Regions from separate parts of the Streptomyces sp. NPDC045026 genome, predicted to be linked through region 1. Evidence: predicted binding sites of a transcription regulator. Region 1 holds the regulator's gene; each other region holds the start of a gene.
What was found. The regulator HrcA, encoded in region 1, represses chaperone genes, less so after heat shock. The targets are predictions, from matches to a motif close to TTNGCACTCNGNNNNNCNGAGTGCNAA.
Positions count from the first base shown of each region.

Region 2: a site for HrcA is predicted at 1,239-1,265, ahead of groL (chaperonin GroEL). Genes of this name have one in related genera too.
Region 3: a site for HrcA is predicted at 1,540-1,566, ahead of groES (co-chaperone GroES). Genes of this name have one in related genera too.

Region 1 covers NZ_JBWKIS010000007.1:42,246-45,518, forward strand. The annotation lists gene dnaJ (molecular chaperone DnaJ) at 1-948, opposite strand, end outside; gene hrcA (heat-inducible transcriptional repressor HrcA) at 949-1,965, opposite strand; gene AC07EJ_RS17385 (MBL fold metallo-hydrolase) at 2,087-2,818, shown strand; gene AC07EJ_RS17390 (DUF3097 domain-containing protein) at 2,853-3,273, shown strand, end outside.
Region 2 covers NZ_JBWKIS010000005.1:107,144-110,416, forward strand. The annotation lists gene thrC (threonine synthase) at 1-106, shown strand, start outside; gene AC07EJ_RS13630 (ubiquitin-like small modifier protein 1) at 176-451, shown strand; gene AC07EJ_RS13635 (cold-shock protein) at 905-1,108, shown strand; gene groL (chaperonin GroEL) at 1,429-3,054, shown strand.
Region 3 covers NZ_JBWKIS010000013.1:24,392-27,664, reverse strand. The annotation lists gene groL (chaperonin GroEL) at 1-978, opposite strand, end outside; gene groES (co-chaperone GroES) at 1,089-1,397, opposite strand; gene AC07EJ_RS25850 (polysaccharide deacetylase family protein) at 1,611-2,723, opposite strand; gene AC07EJ_RS25845 (polysaccharide deacetylase family protein) at 2,723-3,273, opposite strand, start outside.

The DNA.
Region 1 (3,273 bases):
CAGGTGCGTGATGCCCCGCCCGTGCAGCGGGACCGACTGGCCGGACTGCGTGCCCGGCCGGATGTCGATCTCCTCCAGGCCGTCGAGCGTCTCCAGCGGCACCTTCGTGCCGAGCGCCGCGGCCGTCATCGGGATGGTGACGGTGCAGTGCAGGTCGTCGCCGCGCCGCTGGAAGACGGTGTGCGGCAGCTCGTGGATCTCGACGTACAGGTCACCGGCGGGGCCGCCGCCGGGGCCGACCTCGCCCTCACCCGCGAGCTGGATCCGCGTGCCGTTGTCGACACCGGCCGGGATCTTCACCGTGAGCGTGCGCCGCGAGCGGATGCGGCCGTCACCGGCGCACTCCGGGCACGGCGTCGGCACGACGGTGCCGAAGCCCTGGCACTGCGGACACGGCCGCGACGTCATGACCTGGCCGAGGAAGGACCGCGTGACCTGGGACACCTCGCCGCGACCGCGGCACATGTCACAGGTCTGCGCGGACGTACCCGGCGCGGCACCCTCACCGCTGCAGGTCGTACAGACGATGGCCGTGTCGACCTGGATGTCCTTGGTGGTCCCGAAGGCGGCCTCGTCCAGCTCGATCTCGAGCCGGATCATGGCGTCCTGGCCGCGGCGCGTGCGCGACCGGGGACCACGCTGGGACGCCGTTCCGAAGAACGCGTCCATGATGTCGGAGAAGTTCCCGAAGCCACCGGCGCCGAAGCCACCGGCCCCGCCTCCGCCCGCCTGCGAGAGGGGGTCGCCGCCGAGGTCGTAGACCTGCTTCTTCTGCGGGTCCGACAACACCTCGTAGGCGGCGTTGATCTCCTTGAACCGCTCCTGTGTCTTCGGGTCCGGATTCACATCCGGGTGAAGCTCACGGGCCAGCCTGCGGAAGGCCTTCTTGATCTCGTCCTGGGAGGCGTCGCGGCGCACGCCGAGTACGGCGTAGTAGTCCGTGGCCACTTACGACTCCGCCAGGATCTGTCCGACGTAACGTGCCACTGCGCGTACTGCTCCCATCGTTCCCGGGTAATCCATGCGGGTCGGTCCGACCACGCCGAGTTTGGCGACTGCCTCGCTGCCCGAACCGTAGCCGACCGAGACCACGGAGGTGGAGCTGAGTCCCTCATGGGCGTTCTCGTGACCGATCCGTACGGCCATGCCCGAATCGTTTACCTCACCAAGGAGCTTGAGGAGCACGACCTGCTCCTCGAGGGCCTCGAGGACGGGCCGGATGGTGAGGGGAAAGTCATGTCCGAAGCGGGTGAGATTGGCGGTGCCGCCGATCATCAGCCGCTCCTCGGTCTCCTCGACGAGCGTCTCCAGCAATGTGGAGAGCACCGTCGCGACCGTGCCCCGGTCCTCCGCGTCGAAGGACTCCGGCAGGTCCTGCACCAGCTGCGGCACGTCCGCGAAGCGGCGTCCCGCGACCCTGCTGTTGAGCCGGGCCCGCAGATCCGCGAGCGAGGTCTCGCCGAACGGCGCCGGGCAGTCGATCATCCGCTGCTCGACGCGCCCCGTGTCCGTGATCAGTACGAGCATCACACGGGCGGCGGCGAGCGAGAGCAGCTCCACGTGGCGCACGGTGGACCGCGTCAGGGACGGGTACTGCACCACGGCGACCTGCCGCGTCAGCTGCGCGAGCAGCCGCACGGTCCGGCCGACGACGTCGTCGAGGTCGACGGCGCCGTCGAGGAAGTTCTGGATGGCGCGGCGCTCGGGCCCCGTCATCGGCTTGACCGCCGTCAGCTTGTCCACGAACAGGCGGTAGCCCTTGTCGGTCGGGATCCGCCCGGCGCTCGTGTGAGGCTGGGCGATGAACCCCTCCTCCTCCAGCGCCGCCATGTCGTTGCGCACCGTCGCCGGTGACACGCCGAGGCTGTGCCGCTCGGTGAGCGCCTTGGAGCCGACCGGCTCCTCGGTCCCCACGTAGTCCTGGACGATGGCGCGCAGCACTTCGAGCCTGCGTTCACTGAGCATTCGCGCACACCTCCAGCTGTGTCGTCCGCGGCTGGCACTCGGTGCGGCCGAGTGCCAATAGTCTCCGGGTCAGTGTACGGCCGGTGGGTACGGGCCCGGCAAGGGCGCTAGCGTCGGACCCATGGACGACCTGGACTGGAATGCGGTGGGCTGGGAGGAGCTGTCCGCCCGGACGGGCCGGATCCGGCTGCCGGGCTGGGACTGCACGACGGGCCTTGTGGTGGGCGACGGGGCGGCGTTGCTGATCGACACGGGGTCATCACTTCGTGAGGGTGCGGCGCTGCGGGCCGACACCCGGCGCCTCATCGGCCCGCACTCGCGCGTGACGCATATCGCTCTGACGCACCCCCATTTCGACCATGTTCTCGGCACGGCGGCCTTCGCCGGGGTCGAGGTGTACGGAGCCGCGGGCATCGACGCCGTGTTCACGCGGGGCCGCGACGAGCTGCGGGCCTCCGCGGTCGCCCACGGCGTGCCGTACGACGAGGCGGCCGAGGCGGTGGACGTGCTCGTCGTGCCGCACCACCGGGTGTGCGGGGAGTGGACGCTCGATCTGGGCGGCGGGCTCCAGGTGCTGCTCGCGAACGTGGGTCCGGGGCACAGCGGGCACGACCTGGCCGTCCTGGTGCCGGGCACGCCCGAGATCGTCTTCTGCGGTGACCTGGTCGAGGAGTCGGGCGAACCGCAGGCGGGCCGCGACGCGGTGCCGAGCCGCTGGCCCGCCGCTCTCGACCGGCTGCTGGAACTGGGCGGTGAAGATGCCGTGTACGTCCCTGGGCACGGAGCCGTGGTGAATGCGGAGTTTGTCCGTGCGCAACGTGCCGCGTTGGCGGCTCGTTTCGGCGTGTCGTAACCGCACGGCAGTTCGTACTCCTATCGTCTGGTCCATGCGCCAGTACTCCCCCGACTTCACCCCGCCGTGGAAGAAGCAGCAGGCCGCGCCCGAGGTGGCGGCGGACGTGGACCTCGTGGTCGAGGAGGTCACGACCGGGTTCTGCGGGGCGGTCGTCCGCTGCGAGAAGACGGCCCAGGGCCCGACGGTGACCCTGGAGGACCGCTTCGGCAAGCACCGGGTGTTCCCCATGGAACCGCGCGGCTTCCTGCTCGAAGGCCGGGTCGTCACCCTCGTACGTCCCGCGGCCGCAGCGCCCGTTCGTCCTGCGCGCACGGCCTCCGGGTCGGTCGCGGTCCCCGGGGCGCGGGCGCGGGTCGCGCGGGCCGGGCGCATCTACGTGGAGGGCCGGCACGACGCGGAGCTGGTGGAGCGGGTCTGGGGCGACGACCTGCGCATCGAGGGCGTGGTCGTGG
Region 2 (3,273 bases), on a different contig from region 1:
CGGCGACGGCCTCAAGACCCTCGACGCGGTCGCCGAGACGTCCCAGGCGACGGCCACGATCCGCCCGAGCCTGGACGCGTTCCGCGACGCGGGCCTCGCCCACTGAAGACCCCGCGAAGACCCGCGAAGACCCGCGAACCCCCGCGACACCCGCACGGAAAGGCTGCAGCCCCACATGAGCGTCAACGTCCGCATCCCCACCATCCTGCGCACCTACACCGGCGGCAAGGCCGAGGTGGCCGCCGAGGGCGCCACCCTCTCCGAGGTCCTCGCCGACCTGGAGAAGAACCACACGGGCATCGCGGCCCGCGTCCTGGACGACCAGGGCAAGCTGCGCCGCTTCGTCAACGTCTACGTCAACGACGACGACGTGCGCTTCGAGCAGGGCCTCGAGACGGCGACGCCGGAAGGCGCGGGCGTCTCGATCATCCCGGCCGTCGCCGGAGGCTGACCGTCGAGCACAGTGCCGGCGGCTGACCGCCCGGCCACCGACAAGGCCACGCAGAGTTACGTGAATTGCCCCCTCCGCGCGAGAAGCGGAGGGGGCAATTCTGCATGGTTAGGCGCGGTAGAGTTGGGAAGCGAGCTTCGCGCTTGTGCCGAGCGCATATATGAAGTCGGCCGCCGCCCGACAAGAAGCAGCCAAAGTGCCCCGCCCTTATTGGGTGTTCGCGTCATTTGTCGGGCCCGAGTTGCCCCGGAATCCAATGACTCCGTCGCTTATTACCGCTCTGCCGTGCCCAGAATTCTCGTCCGATTGACCTGTTGCAGAGGGCAGTTGGGCAGATACATTCAGCCGCGGTCGACGCGTTCCGGCGCACACCCCCAACCAATGGGGGGTGAGGTCTGACCCGGGTCCGCGAAGTGCGGTCCTGTGCAAGGGCCAGTAATAGGGGAGTTAGCCATGGCTCAGGGCACCGTCAAGTGGTTCAACGCGGAGAAGGGGTACGGCTTCATCGCGGTCGACGGTGGTGCGGATGTTTTCGTCCACTACAGCGCCATCCAGATGGACGGGTACCGCACCCTTGAAGAGGGTCAGCGAGTCGAATTCGAGATCTCGCAGGGCCAGAAGGGTCCGCAGGCGGACATGGTCAAGCTCGCCGTCTGAATCTCGGCGCGAACGGCCACCGACACACTCACGCCGAGAGGCCCGTACCCCGCGAGGGGTACGGGCCTCTCGTGCGTGCGCGCGCGGCCCGCGCACGCCGCCCGCGGGGACCGCGCGTCTGCCGGAGGCGCTTGCACTCTCCTAGGCCGAGTGCTAATCATTGCGTTAGCACTCTGAAGGTGAGAGTGACAGAACTTGGATCGGGTCGGTGAGGCTCGCAGGCCGGGTGGGGCAAGGAACCACACGGCATGCAGGCCGTCCGTCGCGGGCACCAGCACGGTCCGTTTGCATTTCCACCGCGTCCGGGAGGACCACTTCACATGGCCAAGATCATCGCGTTCGACGAGGAGGCACGGCGCGGCCTCGAGCGCGGCATGAACCAGCTCGCCGACGCCGTCAAGGTGACCCTGGGCCCCAAGGGTCGCAACGTCGTCCTCGAGAAGAAGTGGGGCGCCCCCACGATCACCAACGATGGTGTGTCCATCGCCAAGGAGATCGAGCTCGAGGACCCGTACGAGAAGATCGGCGCCGAGCTGGTCAAGGAGGTCGCGAAGAAGACGGACGACGTCGCCGGTGACGGCACGACGACCGCGACCGTCCTCGCCCAGGCGCTCGTCAAGGAAGGCCTGCGCAACGTCGCGGCCGGCGCCAACCCGATGGCCCTCAAGCGCGGCATCGAGAAGGCCGTCGAGGCCGTCTCCGCCGCCCTGCTCGAGCAGGCCAAGGATGTCGAGACCAAGGAGCAGATCGCTTCCACGGCCTCCATCTCCGCCGCCGACACCCAGATCGGCGAGCTCATCGCCGAGGCGATGGACAAGGTCGGCAAGGAAGGCGTCATCACCGTCGAGGAGTCGCAGACCTTCGGGCTCGAGCTTGAGCTCACCGAGGGCATGCGCTTCGACAAGGGCTACATCTCGGCGTACTTCGCCACCGACATGGAGCGTATGGAGGCGTCGCTCGACGACCCGTACATCCTGATCGTCAACTCGAAGATCGGCAACGTGAAGGACCTCCTTCCGCTGCTCGAGAAGGTCATGCAGTCCGGCAAGCCGCTGCTGATCATCGCCGAGGACGTCGAGGGCGAGGCCCTGTCGACCCTGGTCGTCAACAAGATCCGTGGCACCTTCAAGTCCGTCGCCGTCAAGGCCCCGGGCTTCGGTGACCGCCGCAAGGCCATGCTCGGCGACATCGCCATCCTCACCGGTGGCACCGTCATCTCCGAGGAGGTCGGCCTCAAGCTGGAGAACGCCGGTCTCGACCTGCTCGGCCGCGCCCGCAAGGTCGTCATCACCAAGGACGAGACGACGATCGTCGACGGCGCCGGTGACAGCGACCAGGTCCAGGGCCGCGTCAACCAGATCCGTGCCGAGATCGAGAACAGCGACTCGGACTACGACCGCGAGAAGCTCCAGGAGCGCCTCGCCAAGCTCGCCGGCGGCGTGGCCGTCATCAAGGCGGGCGCGGCCACCGAGGTCGAGCTCAAGGAGCGCAAGCACCGCATCGAGGACGCCGTTCGCAACGCGAAGGCGGCCGTCGAAGAGGGCATCGTCGCCGGTGGTGGCGTCGCTCTCCTCCAGGCCTCCGCGGTCTTCGACAAGCTCGAGCTCGACGGCGACGAGGCGACCGGCGCCAACGCCGTGAAGCTCGCGCTGGAGGCCCCGCTCAAGCAGATCGCCGTCAACGGTGGTCTCGAGGGTGGCGTCGTCGTGGAGAAGGTCCGCAACCTTCCCATCGGCCACGGCCTGAACGCCGCGACCGGTGAGTACGTCGACATGATCGCCGAGGGCATCCTCGACCCGGCGAAGGTCACGCGCTCTGCCCTGCAGAACGCCGCGTCCATCGCCGCACTGTTCCTCACCACCGAGGCCGTCATCGCCGACAAGCCGGAGAAGGCCGCCGCGGGCGGCGCTCCGGGCGGCATGCCGGGCGGTGACATGGACTTCTGAGCCTGACGGTTCAGCCTGTCCTTTCCGAGGGCGGCACTCCTCTTCACGAGGGGTGCCGCCCTCGGGCGTTCCCCGGCCGGTCTTCCTTGCCGCCCCGGTGAACCGAAGGACAAGGGCGGCTCCTTCGAGCTGTCACTGTGGCGCTCGGACGGCGCGGTGCCGGACGACACGGTGCTGTTCCAGATCGCCGAGAAGGTGCTGCCGAGGATCCCGGGGTGG
Region 3 (3,273 bases), on a different contig from region 1:
GGTGATCGTCACGCGACGGGCGGTGCCGAGCACCTCGAGACCGGCCTGGTCGAGCTTGAGGCCGACCTCCTCGGCGATGACGGTGGCACCGGTGAGGGTGGCCATGTCGCCGAGCATCGCCTTGCGGCGGTCACCGAAGCCGGGCGCCTTGACGGCGACGGCGTTGAACGTGCCGCGGATCTTGTTCACGACCAGGGTCGACAGGGCCTCGCCCTCGACGTCCTCGGCGATGATCAGGAGCGGCTTGGAGCCACCGGCCTGGATGACCTTCTCCAGCAGCGGCAGCATGTCCTGGATGGAGGAGATCTTGCCCTGGTTGATCAGGATGTACGGGTCCTCGAGCACGGCCTCCATGCGCTCCTGGTCCGTCACGAAGTACGGAGACAGGTAGCCCTTGTCGAAGGCCATGCCCTCGGTGAAGTCCAGCTCGAGCCCGAAGGTGTTGGACTCCTCGACGGTGATGACACCGTCCTTGCCGACCTTGTCCATCGCCTCGGCGATGAGCTCGCCGACCTGCGAGTCCTGGGCGGACAGACCGGCGACAGCGGCGATGTCGGCCTTGTCCTCGATCGGGCGGGCGGTCGCGAGGAGCTCCTCGGACACGGCCTTGACCGCGGCGTCGATGCCCTTCTTCAGGGCGGCCGGGGAAGCGCCGGCGGCGACGTTGCGCAGGCCTTCCTTGACCAGGGCCTGGGCGAGCACGGTGGCGGTGGTGGTGCCGTCACCCGCGATGTCGTTGGTCTTGGTCGCCACCTCCTTCACCAGCTGGGCGCCGAGGTTCTCGTACGGGTCGTCGAGCTCGACCTCGCGGGCGATCGTGACACCGTCGTTGGTGATGGTGGGAGCGCCGAACTTCTTGTCGATGACGACGTTGCGGCCCTTGGGGCCGATCGTCACCTTGACCGTGTCGGCAAGCTTGTTGACGCCGCGCTCGAGGGCGCGACGGGCGTCCTCGTCGAACTTCAGGATCTTCGCCATGGAGCTGTTAGTCCTCTCGAACGAACTGCGCCCCCGACGCCCGGCATGCTGAGATAAGTCGCAGCTGAGTAGCGGGGTGCCAGGGGCGCAGAACTAAAACAGTGGGTGAATTACTTCTCGACGATCGCGAGCACGTCGCGAGCCGAGAGGACGAGGTACTCCTCGCCGTTGTACTTCACCTCGGTGCCGCCGTACTTGCTGTACAGCACGATGTCGCCGGTCTGCACGTCGAGCGGCAGGCGCTCGCCGTTCTCGAAGCGACCCGGACCAACGGCGAGGACGACGCCCTCCTGGGGCTTCTCCTTCGCGGTGTCCGGGATGACCAGGCCAGAGGCGGTGGTCTGCTCAGCGTCGAGCGGCTGGACCACAATGCGGTCCTCGAGCGGCTTGATGGCAACCTTGGAGCTGGTGGTCGTCACGATCCGACCTCCCCCTTCGGAGATCACGGGGTTAACTGTCTGAGGTGGCGACCAGGTGGATCCGTCGTCGCGGGTGCCGGACCTGCCCGTCGCTATTGGCACTCTCCAGTGGGGAGTGCCAGGGCCGAGACTATGACTGCGATTAGCACTCGGTCAAGCGGAGTGCCAATTCAGTGAGGGTGAGTCCTCCGCACGGCCCCTCCGGCAGTTCCGTCACAGGTAGTCCTCGAGCCTCCCCACCGTGAACCCCTGGGCCTGGATACGGCGCAACAGCCGCGCCGTCATGTCGGTGAGCGCCGTCCCGTGCGAGTCGTCGCCGTCACGGAACTGGGCCCTGACGATGTCTCCGGAACGCAGCCGGCCCCCCTCCGCATCCGCGTCACGCACGTGGTCGGTCCGCAACGTGGCACGCCACAGGACCACGGCGTCCACCCCGCAGGTGGCGGCCGCGCGCAGGGTGTCCTGGTCGTAGTCGCCGAACGGCGGGCGCAACAGGCGGGGGCGGGTGCCGAAGCGGTTCTTCAGCCGGTCCTGCTGGCCGCAGATCTCGGCGTGCTGCTCGGCGTACGGGAGTGCGGGCAGGGAGTGGTGGTTGAGGGTCTGGTTCTGCACGCCCGCGCCGAGGGCCCGCAGCTTGCCGAAGGGGTCGCGGCCGGGGCCCGCGACGCCGTCCGTGAGGAAGACGCTGACGGGCAGCCGCAGCTCGCGGACCATGTCGGCGAAGTGCGGGTCGCGCTCCACGCCGTCGTCGAAGGTCAGGAAGACGACCCGGTCCTTGGTACGGACGTGGTCCACGACGCGCGGGAGTGCGTAGGGGCCCGGCCCCGCCACGGCCGCGTGGCGTGCGGGGGGCCTCGGCGCCGGGGCGAGCGGGGCGGAGAGCCCCCAGTGGCGGTAGGCGTCCGGAGCGGGGCCGCCCTGAGAGGCGTGGTCCTTGAGAGGCGTGGCATGGGCCGGCATCCTGCCCGCCGTATTCCCTGACTCAGGCGCGCTCCCCGACCCGCGCGCGCCCCAAGCATCACCCCGCGCACGCCAAGAACCACCCCGCGCTTCCCATGCCCCACCCCGCGCGCCCCAAGAGCCACTCCGCACACCCCACGAACCAGCCCCGACACCCCCCACACCGACGCCCGGTGTGGCCGCCGGGGCCGGGTGGCTCGGGTGGCGGACCCTCTCAGCCGCCTTCCTGCTGAGCCGCTCGATCGGGTCCACGGACTGGGCGCACCCGGTGAGCAGGGCGGAGGCGAGGACACCGGCGGCCAGGGCTGCGGCGAGCAGCCGCCGGGGCCCGGTGCGCGCGGGGGCCCGGCGCGCCCGGCCGGACATCACAGGTAGTCCTCCAGCCTGGCCACCGCGTACCCCTTGTCGGTGACGTACTCCATGAGCCGGCGGACCATGTCGGGCATGGCGCCCTTCCACTCGTCGGGGCCGCGGAAGTGGCTCAGGATGATGTCGCCCGGACGCAGGTCCTTGTCCTCCTCGCGCCACTCGACGTGGTCGACGAACACCTCTTCGTTCCAGATCGGCGCGTACTTGATGCCGCAGGATTTGGCGGCGCGCAGCGTGTCCCGGTTGTAGTTGCCGTAGGGCGGCCGGAAGGCCACGGGCCGCTCGCCGAACTGCTCCTGCATGATGTGCTGCATGCCGCAGATCTCGCGCTTCTGCCCCTCGTAGGACAGGCCCGGCAGATACGGGTGCGTCAGCGTGTGGTTGTTCAGCGTGATGCCGCGGGACTGCATCTCCCTGAAGTAGCCGTAGTCGTCCTCCACCAGGTAGTTGCTGAGGAAGGCGGTGTACGGGATCTTCAGGTCGCTCATCATCTCCAGGAACGCCGGGTCCTTCTCGGAGCCGTCGTCGATGGTGAGGAACACGACCT